Regions from separate parts of the Streptomyces sp. NPDC005898 genome, predicted to be linked through region 1. Evidence: riboswitches for the same ligand, from Rfam matches in the RefSeq annotation. Region 1 holds a riboswitch; each other region holds the start of a gene.
What was found. Region 1 has a riboswitch for cobalamin ahead of cobN (cobaltochelatase subunit CobN). Riboswitches for the same ligand answer to the same signal wherever they lie in the genome.

Region 1 (3,918 bases):
GCGCGTACTCGTCCAGGAGCTGCTCCAGGCGCGCGATGTCGCCGTAGGAGTCGGCGCGGGCCATCGGCGGCACGAGGTGGTCGATGAGCGTGGCGTGCACGCGGCGCTTGGCCTGCGTGCCCTCGCCCGGGTCGTTGACCAGGAACGGGTAGATCAGCGGCAGGTCGCCGAGCGCGGCGTCGGGGCCGCAGGCCGCCGAGAGGCCCGCGTTCTTGCCGGGCAGCCACTCCAGATTGCCGTGCTTGCCGAGGTGGACCATCGCGTCGGCGCCGAAGCCGCCGTCGGCCGCGGGGGCCGCGATCCAGCGGTAGGCCGCCAAGTAGTGGTGCGAGGGCGGCAGATCGGGGTCGTGGTAGATCGCGATGGGGTTCTCGCCGAAGCCGCGCGGCGGCTGGATGAGGATGAGCAGATTGCCGCGCCGCAGGGCGGCCAGCACGATGTCGCCCTCCGGGTCGCCGCCCTCGCCCACCCGCGAGCGGTCCAGGAACATCTCGCCGGGCGGCGGCCCCCAGTGCTGCTCGACGGAGTCCCGCAGCTCCTGCGGCAGCGTCGCGTACCAGCGCTTGTAGGCGGCGGCCGGGATACGGACGGGGTTGGCGGCCAGCTGCTCCTCGGTGAGCCACTCCTGGTCGTGGCCGCCCGCGTCGATCAGCGCGCGGATCAGCTCGTCGCCGTCGCCCGAGACGAGGCCGGGGATGTCGGCCTCGGGGCCGAAGTCGTAGCCCTCGGCGCGCAGCCTGCGCAGCAGCGCGACCGCGGAGGCGGGGGTGTCCAGGCCGACCGCGTTGCCGATCCGCGAGTGCTTGGTCGGGTACGCGGAGAGCACCAGCGCGAGGCGCTTGTCGGCGGCCGGGATGTGCCTCAGGCGCGCGTGGCGCACGGCGATCCCGGCGACCCGGGTCGCCCGCTCGGCGTCGGCGACATAGGCGGGGAGCCCGTCCTCGTCGATCTCCTTGAACGAGAACGGCACGGTGATGAGGCGCCCGTCGAACTCCGGCACCGCGATCTGGCTCGCGGCGTCGAGCGGAGAGACGCCCTCGTCGTTCTCCTCCCAGGCCGAACGCGACCCGGTCAGGCACAGGGCCTGGAGGATCGGCACGTCGAGCCCGGTCAGCGCGCCCGCGTCCCACGACTCGTCGTCACCGCCCGCGGAGGCCTCGGCGGGCTTGGTGCCACCGGCGGCGAGGACCGTCGTGACGATGGCGTCGGCGGGGCGCAGCGCGTCGATCAGCTCGGGCTCGGGGGCGCGCAGCGAGGCCACGTACAGCGGCATCGGGCGGGCGCCGGCGTCCTCGATGGCGCCGCACAGGTCGTTGATGAACGCGGTGTTGCCGCTCATGTGGTGGGCGCGGTAGTACAGCACCGCGACCGTGGGGCCCTCGATGTCGCGGGCGGCGCGCTCCAGCGGGCCCCAGGACGGCGCGGGCGCCGGCGGGTCGAAGCCGTGGCCGGTGAGCAGCACGGTGTCGGAGAGGAAGCGGGCCAGCTGCTCCAGGTTCGCCGGGCCGCCGTGCGCGAGGTAGGCGTGGGCCTCGGCCGCGATGCCGACGGGCACCGTCGAGGAGGCCATGAGTTGGGCGTCGGGTGCCTGTTCGCCGGTGAGCACGACCACCGGCAGGCCGCTGGCGATGAGCTGGTCCAGCCCGTCCTGCCAGGCGCGGACACCGCCGAGGAGGCGTACGACGACGAGGTCGGCGCCCTCCAGGAGCGAGGGCAGCTCGGCGAGGTCCAGGCGGGAGGGGTTGGCGAACCGGTAGTCGACCGGACCCCCCGCCGCACGGGCGCTGAGCAGGTCGGTGTCGGAGGTCGACAGCAGCAGAAGCATGCGGGCGCAGGCCTTCCTCGGGGTGTCCGCGCCCCGGGTGGTCGTATGGACGGCAGGAGTTCCTGGCTCGCCCCACCTCGGTGGGGCTCACAGTGGCGGGACCGCGCCGGATTCGCACCGGCCTTCCTCCCTCGGGTCCTGGTGGACCCACGCCGTCGCTGGCGTCGGCGGACCTGGCGGGCCGCCGCCTGCATAGTAAGTCCTGCCCGCCGCCGGTGGGGCGGCCGCCTGCCGGGACGGCCCGTCTCGGGAGGCGACCGGCCGGATCGGCGTGGGTATGCTCGCCGCCATGCCGCCCAGCCGAGCACCTTCCATGAACCAGGGCGAATCCCCCATACGTGACCGGATACGCGACCGGGGCGACGCCTGCCCCGGGGCCCTGCGTCTGCACCGCGCCGACGACGGCGCGCTGGCCCGACTCCGGGTGCCCGCAGGGCTCTTGACGGTGTGTCAGGCGCTGGCGCTGGCCGACGCGGCTGAGCGTCTCGCGGACGGGAACCTCAGCGTCACCTCGCGCGGCAACATCGAGCTGCGCGGCCTCGGCGAGAGCTGCGGCGGCGAACTCTCCGCGCTCCTCGCGGACGCCGGCCTGCTGCCCTCCGAACGCCACGAGCGCGTCCGGAACATCGTGGCCTCCCCGTCGGCGGGACTGGACCGACTCGGCCACGCCGACGTGCAGTTGTGGGCCCGCGAGCTGGACCGGCTCCTGTGCGGGCAGGACTGGACGACAGCGCTTTCCGGCCGCTTCCTCTTCGTCCTCGACGACGGGCGCGGGGACGTCGCCGGACTGGGCGGCGATGTGACCTTGATCGCAGAATCGGGCGGTACGGCGCAGATACGGGTCGGGGCCGGCGTCCGGCGGCTCCCGGGCCCCGACGCGCCGCGCGCCGCCCTCGCCGCGGCCGGTGCCTTCCTCGCCGCGGCCCGCGAGGCGGGCAACGGCGCGTGGCGGGTGACGGAACTGCCGGCCGGGCGGGGCGTGAACCTGGCGGAGGCGTTGGCGGCGGCGGGCCTCACGACAGAGCCCGTGACGCCGGACGCCTCGCCGAGCGGGTGCGCCTCCGTCGCCCGAACGCCGACCGGGCCGGCCGGGCCGGCTTCTGCGGCGCCTGCGGCTTCTGTGGCGTCTGTGGCGTCTGTGGCGCTTGGGGCGTCCGCGCCGTCTGCGGCGTCTGTGGCGCCTGGGGCGTCCGCACCGTCCGTCCCTGTGCCTGTGCCCGTGCCTGCCCCTGTCTCTGGGCCGACGGTGCCGGTCTCCGGGCCGGCCGAGCAGGCTTCCGAGCCGGCCACGCCGATCTCCGATCCGGCCCCCGCGCCGACCAACCCGCCCCTCGCGCCGACCGACCCGGCCCCCGGACCGGCGGAGCCGATCTCCGCGCCGCCCGACCCAACCCCCGCGCACAGCGCCCCGGCGGCCGCCGCCCCGCCCGTCCCCGGCGTCATCGGTGACGCCGGCCTGGGGTACGCGGTCGTGGTGAGTGCCCGGCTGGGCCGGGTGAGCGCCGCGCAGTGGCGGGTCCTGCTCCCCGCGCCCGGTGGGGAGATCCGGGTCACCCCGTGGCGCGGCTTCGTCGTCCCGGGCTTCGCGGACGAGGCCGCCGCGCGCGAGCGGCTGCGCGCGCTGGCCGACGCCGGTTTCCTCACCGACCCCCGCTCGCCCTGGCTCGGCGTCGGCGCCTGCACCGGACGCCCCGGCTGCGCCAAGTCCCTCGCCGACGTCCGCGCGGACGCCGTCCCCGGCGCCGGGGGCCTGCCCGTCCACTGGTCCGGCTGCGAGCGCCGGTGCGGACATCCGCGCGGCGACTGGGTGGACGTACTCGCCACCGGAGAGGGGCGCTACGAGGTGAGCGTGCGCACCGCCGGCACGACGGCACCCGTGAGCGGCAGGACATTGACCGAGACGGTCACGACAGCACGTACGACATCCGCAACCACCACCACAACGGCCACGAGATGAGCGAGAGCACAGTGTTCGACTACGAGAAGGACGGCGCGGCGATCTACCGCGAGTCCTTTGCCACCATCCGCGCGGAAGCGGACCTCGCCGGTCTGCCCGCCGACGTCAGCCAGGTCGCGGTGCGGATGATCCACGC
Region 2 (3,918 bases), on a different contig from region 1:
CCCACGAACCGCCGCGAGACGCGGGCCTCGGGCACCAGCACCCGCAAGGTGCCGTCGTAGCCGCGTCCGGCGAGTCCGCCGTGCAGCCGGCTCGCCCGGTCGAAGGCCCGCACGAAAGACGTGGCGCCCAGACCCGCGAGGGAGCGCCAGGTGGCGGCCCGTGTGGTGTGGCCGAGGCGTGCCGCCTGCGCCTGGCGGATGCGGGTCATGGCATCCAGGAGCAGGAAGCTCATCCGGTAGGTCACCAGGGCGACGTCCACGACGGGCGCCGGGATGCCCGCCTTGACCAGGCGGGGCAGCAGATCCGACATGGGGGTGGTGAAGGCGAACAGGAGCACGCCGAGCGAGGCCGCCGAGGTGCGCAGGAGCAGGCCCCCCGCCCGCGCGGGACCCGACTCCGCGAGGGTGACGAAGCCGTCCGGGCCGCCGAGCTGGACGAGCAGGGTCAGCGCTCCGGTGACGCAGAAGCCGAGCGGCACGCGGTAGGCGCGCCACAGTTTGCGCGGCGGCACACCCGCCGGGCCGAGCAGCAGGACGAGCGCGGTGGCCGCGACCAGGGCGGCGCCCGGCCAGGGCGGCAGGGAGATCGCGAGGAGGGTGAGGCCGAGCCCGAGCACGGCCTTGTCCACGGGGTGGCGGCGGCGCCAGCGACTGCTGTGCGCCGCCACGTCGATGGGCAGCACTGCCGGTCAGAGCTGCCCGGGCCCGGGCTCGGCGGCCTCGTCCCCCGGGGGCTGCCCGGCGCGCGCCTCCTGCGCCTGCCGGCGTTCGGCGCCCTGCCTGCGGCCCTTGCGCAGACCGAAGTAGTACGCGAGGACACCGGCGCCGAGGGCCGCCTGGAGGGCGAAGAGCGCGGATTCGATCTCGCCGGAGGGCGGCTCGTACAGGGGCGAGAACCACGGTTTGTAGTCCGGCTCGATCTCGGTGATCGCCGTCTCTGCCTGGGCGTCGGCACCGGTGAACGGTTCCTTTTTGTGGTCGCCGAGCCCGAGCGCCAGGGGCAGCACCGCGAGCGCCGCCACGACCACGAGCAGCAGGATGTTGATCTTCGTGTTCCGGCTCATCAGGCGCTGGCCTCCCTGTGCGTCTCCTGCGTCTCCTGCGTCTGCTGCTTCGCGGGGGTCTCCCCCATCGCGGAGGTCTCGTGCGGCATGGTGGGCCGCTTGCCCTGCGGCAGCACGCCGAGCCGCGCGAGTTCGCCCCGGCTGGACTGCACGAGCAGCCGCATGACCAGGACGGTGAGCAGGCCTTCGCTGACGGCGAGGGGGATCTGCGTGACGGCGAAGATCCCGCCGAACTTGCCCAGCGCGCCGAGGAAGCCGCTGCCGGGGTCCGGGAACGCCAGGGCCAGCTGGACGCTGGTGACGCAGTACGTGGACAGGTCGGCGACGAAGGCCCCGCAGAACACGGCGGCCATCAGCGGTACGTCGAACCGCCTGAGCAGCCGGTAGACGGCGTATCCGGCCCACGGCCCGACGATCGCCATGGAGAACACGTTGGCGCCCAGGGTGGTGAGCCCGCCGTGGGCGAGCAGCAGGGCCTGGAACAGCAGCGTGATGGTGCCGAGCACCGCCATGATCGGCGGCCGGAACAGGATCGCGCCCAGTCCGGTGCCCGTCGGATGCGAGCAACTGCCCGTCACGGACGGGATCTTCAGGGCGGAGAGAACAAAGGTGAAGGCCCCGGCGGCTCCCAGGAGCAGGGTGCTCTCGGGGTGTTCCTTGACCTCACGGGTCAGACGACGGACTCCGTGGACGACGAACGGCGCGGACGCTACGCCCCAGGCGATCGCGTGCGCCGGCGGGAGGAAACCCTCGGCTATGTGCATGGCTCAGCAGACCCTCTCCAGCACCTCGTGGATGGACAACGTGCCTTGGCCGGTCTCCTGGCTGACGGGTCGTACCGACCGGACTCCGCCTTCCCGGGCACGTGTGTGCCCAGTGGCTGCCGCGAGGGCTGGAGCCGGACTTCCCGATCACAGTGGCGAGGGCCGCACCGGCATCACACCGGATTTCCCGTTCACCAAGGCGTGGTGACATTAGTGCGCGACGGAGGGGCCTGACAACTTGCCCGGGCGATTCCGATCGTGGTCAGACGTACCCGGCACCCTGCGGGAACGGCCCCACGAGGGCTCCCGGTTCGCTCCAGCAACGCCCGTGCGGCGGGTCGGCAACACGAAGCGCGGCGTTCACTCGATCGTGAGTTCCGGCCGGGCCGCGCCCGGCGTGTGGTCATCCTGTGAGCGGCGACACGAGACGGCCGCCGGGCGGATGTGCCCCGGCGGAATGTGCTTCAGGGGGACATGTCATGACGCGGGAAGCGAGCCGCATCGTCGGCCTCGGTGAACGGGCGGTGCTGCTGGCGGCGGGGCTGGCCGACCTCGGGGTCAGCACGCTGGGCACGGCGGTGGGGACGGTACGAGGGCTGCTGCACCGCTCGGACGCGGCGGACCTGGCGGCGGACGCCGAGCACGATCTGCTGGCGCGCGGGCGCCTGGTGCGGGACCGGTACGCGGCGGTGCCTCCGGCCCACCTGGAGATCCTGGCCCGGCGCGCGCTGGCCCGGCGGGCCGCCGATGGCCTCTGACCTGTGGGAACCCGCACGGTTCAAGGACCGTGTCGACGCGGTGCTGCGTGCGTTCGTCGGCCAGGAGGCCGAACGCTTCGCGGACGTCGATCCGCTTCTCCATCCGGTGGCCGAGCAGCTGGAGGCGGCCGTCGCGGACGGCAAGCGGCTGCGGGCGGCCTTCTGCTACTGGGGCTGGCGCGGGGTGGGCCAGCCCGACAGTGACGCGCTGGTGCGGGCTGCGGCCTCGATGGAGCTGGTGCACGCCGCCGCGGTCGTGCACGACGACCTCATCGACGACAGCCCGTTGCGGCACGGCCGCCCCACCGCCCAGGTGGCCCTGCGGGACTGTGTGCCCGACCGTCCCCGCGCGTCGGCCGACGGCAGGTCGCTGGCGATGCTGGTGGGCGATCTGCTGATGGGGCTGGCCGGGCAGCTGTTCGCCGCCAGCGGTCTGCCCGCCGCCTATCTGGCCAGGGCCCGCCCCCTGTGGTCGGCGCTGGCCCGGGAGCTGATCGCGGGCGAGTGCCTGGAGATCCTGCGCACCGGAGCCGACCCCGACACCACGGCCTCGCTGAAGGTGATCCGGTACAAGACCGCCAAGTACACCGTCGAGCAGCCCCTGTTGATCGGCGGGGCGCTGGCGGGTGCGGCCGGCCGGCTGCGTGCGGGCTATACCGCGTACGGCCTGCCGTTGGGCGAGGCGTTCCAGTTGCGCGACGACCTGCTCGGCCTGTTCGGCGACCCCGAGCACACCGGCAAGGCCAACGCCGACGACGTGCGCGGGCACCGGCCGACGGCCCTGCTGGCCGAGACCTGGCGCTTGGCCGGACCCGGTCAACGGGAGCAGCTGCGCGCCCTGCTGGGCCGGCCCGATTCGGACGCGGCGGATCTGGACACCGTACGCGAGGTGATGTGCGCGCTCGGGGCGCCCGACCGCGTCGAGGACATGATCTCCGTCCGGGTCGAGGAGGCCCTGGACGCCCTGCACGAGGCGGACCTGCCGACACCCGCCGCCAAGGCCTTGACCGACCTGGCGCACGCGGCGGCGGCCCGCCTGTCCTGAACCACGCGCGAGACGGCACCCACCGGCCGCGGTGGCCACCCGGTCCTCGGCCCCTCCCCCGAGGCCGTGGCCGTCACCTTGGAAGACGAGGAGCCCTGTCATGCTGTACACGGAGGCGTCGATGAACGCCTTGCGCGACCCCGGGGACGAACTGGCCGACGCCACCGTCGCCACGCTCTTCGAGCGCGGGGAGGTCGGCAAGTTCAACACGTTGATGCGGTACGTCTCCACCGCCGGGGCTCCCCTGCCGGACGGGCTGCCGCACGTCGCCAGGGAGTATCTGGCGG
Region 3 (3,918 bases), on a different contig from region 1:
CCTGGCCGAACGCGAAGGCGTCGAGCGTACGGGCGTGGCCGAGGCAGACGACCAGCGCCACGGCGAGGACGGCGCCGCACAGCCACACGTCCGTCCAGCCCGCCCCGCTGAGCGAGCCCAGCAGCCAGAACAGCACGCCCCTGGTGGTCTCCGCGTCGCCCGCCGTGAGGACGACGAACGACGTCAGGGCGGAGAAGAGCTGCAGCGCGGCCACGCCGGACAGCACCACCCGGTCCGTCGTCCCGCCCAGCGTGTGGCTCAGGAGCAGGACGAGCGCGAAGGACAGGAGCGCGCCCGCGAAGGCCCCCGCCGAGATGGACACCGCTCCCCCGCCCACCCCGAGGACGACGACCGCGACGGCCCCCGTGGACGCCCCGGACGACACCCCGAGCACGAAGGGGTCCGCGAGGGGGTTGCGGAGCAGGGACTGCATGACCGCCCCGCACACCGCGAGGCCCGCGCCGCAGACGGCGGCGAGCAGGGTGCGGGGCATCCGCAGGTTCCAGACGATGCCGTCCCTGAGGGGGGTGAGGCGCGACTCGCCCCAGCCGAGGTGCGCGGCGAGCACCGACCACACGTCGGGCACGGAGATGTCGGCGGGGCCGATGGTGACGGCGAGCGCCACGGACAGCGCGAGCGCCGCGCACGCGGCCAGCCACAGCAGCCCCTGCCGGGCGGGTGCGGCCACGCTCATGTGGTGAGCCCGAACTTCCGCAGCCCGGCCGCCACTTGCTCGATGCCGTCGACGGTGCGGATCGTGGGGTTCATGGCCTGGCCGCTGAGCCGGACGTACCGTTTCTTCCTGACGGCGGTCAGGTTCTTGGTCGCCGGGTTGGTCTCCAGGAACCTGATCTTCGCCTCGGCGCTCTCGGCCGACTGCGACCTGCGGGTGAGGTCGCCGAGGACGAGGACGTCGGGGTCGCGGTCGGCGACGGTCTCCCAGTTGATCTGGGGCCACTCCTCGCGGGTGTCGTGGAAGGCGTTCTTCGCGCCGAGTTCGCGGGTGATGATGCCGGGCGCGCCGCAGCAGCCCGCCATGTACGGGGCGTCGGAGTTGGCGAACCAGTACAGGATCGTCGCGTCGGACGCCTCGACGTCCTTCGTGGCCTTCGTGACGCGGCCCTTCAGGTCGGCGATCAGCCGCTCGCCGCGCTGGCGCACGCCGAACACCTTCGCCAGGTCGCGGATCTCGCCGTAGACGGTGTCCATGGTGAGGGTCCGCACGCGTTTGCCGTCGCCGCCGCCGTCGTTGTCCTTGCCCGCGCAGTCGGTGGGCGAGACGTAGACGGGCACGCCGAGGTCGGTGAACTTCGCGCGGTCGGCGACGCCGCCCTTGCCGACGGTGTAGAGGAAGGAGGCGCTGACGAAGTCCGGTTCCTTGGCGAGGACCTTCTCCAGGGAGGGGTAGCGGTCGGCGAGCCGCTCCACCTTCGCGTTGTCCTTCGCCAGGTTCTTCGCGACCGGGTCGGTCCAGGTGCCGGTGCCGGCCATGCGGTCGGCGAGCCCGAGGGAGAGCAGGATCTCCGTGGAGCCCTGGTCGAGCGAGACGGCGCGCTGGGGCGGGGCCGTGACCCGCACGTCCTTGCCGCATGAGGCGACGGTGACGGGGTAGCCGTCGGCGCCCTTGCCCGCGGGCTCCGGCGCCGAGCCGCCGCCGCAGGCGCTGAGCGCGAGCGTGCCGGCCATGAGGAGTGCGGCACGGCGCAGGACGGATGTACGGGCTTTCGAGGACACGCGATCCCTTGAGTGTCACGGCTCATACGCGGAGCCTGGTCTGCGTCACGACCTTCGCCGCCCGGTGTGCGGGCGAAGGCGCCAGCAGGTCTTCGGACTCGGGATCAACCGGGCGGGGCGCCTTCCCGGGCGTCGTGAGACGCCCAGTGGCCGTGGCCCCGCCCGTCCCCCTCACCGCTGCGCGTCAGTTCCGGATTCGCACCGGATTCCCTGGCCCAGGTGTGGGTTTGACTGGCTTGCGCAAGTTATCACGCGTGCTCACGGGGTCGGTCCGGGCCTCGGCTCGCCCCGGTAGGAGCCGAAGGACCAGTGGTTTCCCTCCGGGTCCGCGACGGCGAACTCTCGGCCGCCGTACGGTTTGTCCTCGATCTCGGCGATGACCCGCACGCCCGCCTCGGTGAGCCGGCGGTACAGGTCCTCCACCCGGTCGGTGACGACGTAGGCGCTCGCGGTGCCGGGTGTGCCGCAGGTGCCCTCGGTGGCGGGGTCGTGGGAGCCGAGCATGACGCCGCCGCCCTCGGGCCAGTCGAGCTGGGCGTGCACGACGCGGCCGCCGTCCTCGTGGACGGCCGTGCGCAGGAAGCCGACGGTGCCGACGAGGAAGTCGATCAGCGCGGGGGCGTCCTCGGCCTGGAGGCCCGGCCAGATGGTGGGGGCGGGCGCGCCGGGCGCGGGCGCGCCGGGGGTGGGTGCGCTGGAGGCGGGCGCGCCGGGGGTGGGCGCGCTGGAGGCGGGTGCGTTGGAGGCGGGGGACGGTGCGGGGTTCGGTGTGGTGTTGGTCATGTCCCTCACTCTTCGCCCTCGCCGTGCGCCTCGGCTTGGATGTTCCGGCACTCTTCGGCGAGCCAGCCGGTGGGGCTCGTCCCCGTGTACCGGCGGAAGTCGCGTACGAGGTGGGAGTGGTCGCAGTAGCCGGTGTCGGCCGCGACCCGGGCGAGGTTCGGCGGGCCGCCCGCCGCGACGGCGCGGACCACGGCGTCCTTCGCGTGCTGGAAGCGCATCAGGCGGGCGGCCTGCTTGGGGCTCAGCCCGGTCTCGGCGCGAAAGAGCGCGGTCAGGCGGCGTTCGCTGAGCGCGACGTGCCGGGACAGGGCGCCCAGCGTGTCCGCGCCGCGGTGCCGGGCCAGCCGGGCCCAGGCCTCGGCGACCTCGGGACGTACGGTCCCGGCGGTACGGTCCGTGGCCGCGCGCCGGCGCAGGTAGGCGGAGAGGGCGGCGAAGCGGTCCTCCCAGCGGTCCAGCTCGCACAGCCGCTCGCGGAGGTCGCCGGCGCGCTCGCCGAACACGTCGGTGCCGGCGACGACGGACTGTCCGGTCAGCGCTCCGGCGGGCAGGCCGAGGAGGGCGCGGGCCGCCAGCGGGTGCACGGCGAGCTGGATGCCCGCCTCGTGCTCGGGCTGGACGACGTACACGGGGCTCTGGTGCAGGCCGCCCACGACGATGTCGGTGCGGGTGGCGTCCGGGCCGGTCGCCCGGTCGGGGGTGTCGCCGCCGGCGATGGCGCCGTCCAGCGAGAAGATCACCGTCAGGTGGGGCGAGGGCAGGCCCCGGTGCAGGGCGGGGCGCTGTCCCGCGGTGCGGTAGCCGACCGCGGAGACGACCATGCCGTCGAGCCGGGGGACGGCCCTGACGAACTCACGGGAGCCCATGCGGCCAGTATGGGCGATGCGACCGCTCCCCGCGGCGGCCCCAGCCGCCCGCGGCGGCCCCCGCCGTCCCCGCTGGCCCAACGCCGTCACCGCCGGCGCCCGCCCTCCCCCGGGTCCGGCGTCCCTCTCCCCTACCCGCCTCCGCCTCCCCCCATGCCGCCGCCGCCCGGTGACGTCGATCATGGGAATCGGCCCCCGGGGGCCCATAGAGTTGCGCGCCGCTCCGAACGGGGCGCACACCGCTCTCAGGGAACGGCAGGGACGCAGAGACATGGCAGCAGTACGGGTGAAGAGCAGGCCGGCCCTCATCGGCGCCATGGGCGCGCTGGCCGCCGCCGTCCTCGCGGGCAGCGCGCTGTGGCCGACGGACCAGGCGAGCGCCGCCGACACCTCGGCGGCCACCGCCCGCGAGCTGTCGCACTGGCCGAAGCCGGTCGCGAAGCGGCTCGGCGAGGTCATCGCCGCGAACGACCACAAGGGCGCGTACGCCGTCTTCGACGCGGACAACACGACGTACCGCAACGACCTGGAGGAG

Region 2: another riboswitch for cobalamin. It lies ahead of ABZ385_RS05245 (energy-coupling factor ABC transporter permease); the one in region 1 lies ahead of cobN (cobaltochelatase subunit CobN).
Region 3: another riboswitch for cobalamin. It lies ahead of ABZ385_RS13050 (ABC transporter substrate-binding protein); the one in region 1 lies ahead of cobN (cobaltochelatase subunit CobN).

The regions. Positions count from the first base shown of each region.
Region 1 is NZ_JBEXWC010000006.1:64,720-68,637, forward strand. It holds gene cobN (cobaltochelatase subunit CobN) at 1-1,825, opposite strand, end outside; cobalamin riboswitch at 1,863-1,982, opposite strand; gene ABZ385_RS10765 (cobalamin biosynthesis protein CobG) at 2,115-3,782, shown strand; gene ABZ385_RS10770 (precorrin-8X methylmutase) at 3,794-3,918, shown strand, end outside.
Region 2 is NZ_JBEXWC010000003.1:9,225-13,142, forward strand. It holds gene cbiQ (cobalt ECF transporter T component CbiQ) at 1-683, opposite strand, end outside; gene ABZ385_RS05240 (energy-coupling factor ABC transporter substrate-binding protein) at 690-1,064, opposite strand; gene ABZ385_RS05245 (energy-coupling factor ABC transporter permease) at 1,064-1,828, opposite strand; cobalamin riboswitch at 1,858-2,042, opposite strand; gene ABZ385_RS05250 (polyprenyl synthetase) at 2,308-2,586, shown strand; gene ABZ385_RS05255 (polyprenyl synthetase family protein) at 2,576-3,631, shown strand; gene ABZ385_RS05260 (oxygenase MpaB family protein) at 3,732-3,918, shown strand, end outside.
Region 3 is NZ_JBEXWC010000007.1:256,639-260,556, forward strand. It holds gene ABZ385_RS13045 (iron chelate uptake ABC transporter family permease subunit) at 1-694, opposite strand, end outside; gene ABZ385_RS13050 (ABC transporter substrate-binding protein) at 691-1,686, opposite strand; cobalamin riboswitch at 1,800-1,985, opposite strand; gene ABZ385_RS13055 (VOC family protein) at 1,993-2,517, opposite strand; gene ABZ385_RS13060 (helix-turn-helix domain-containing protein) at 2,523-3,383, opposite strand; gene ABZ385_RS13065 (HAD family hydrolase) at 3,655-3,918, shown strand, end outside.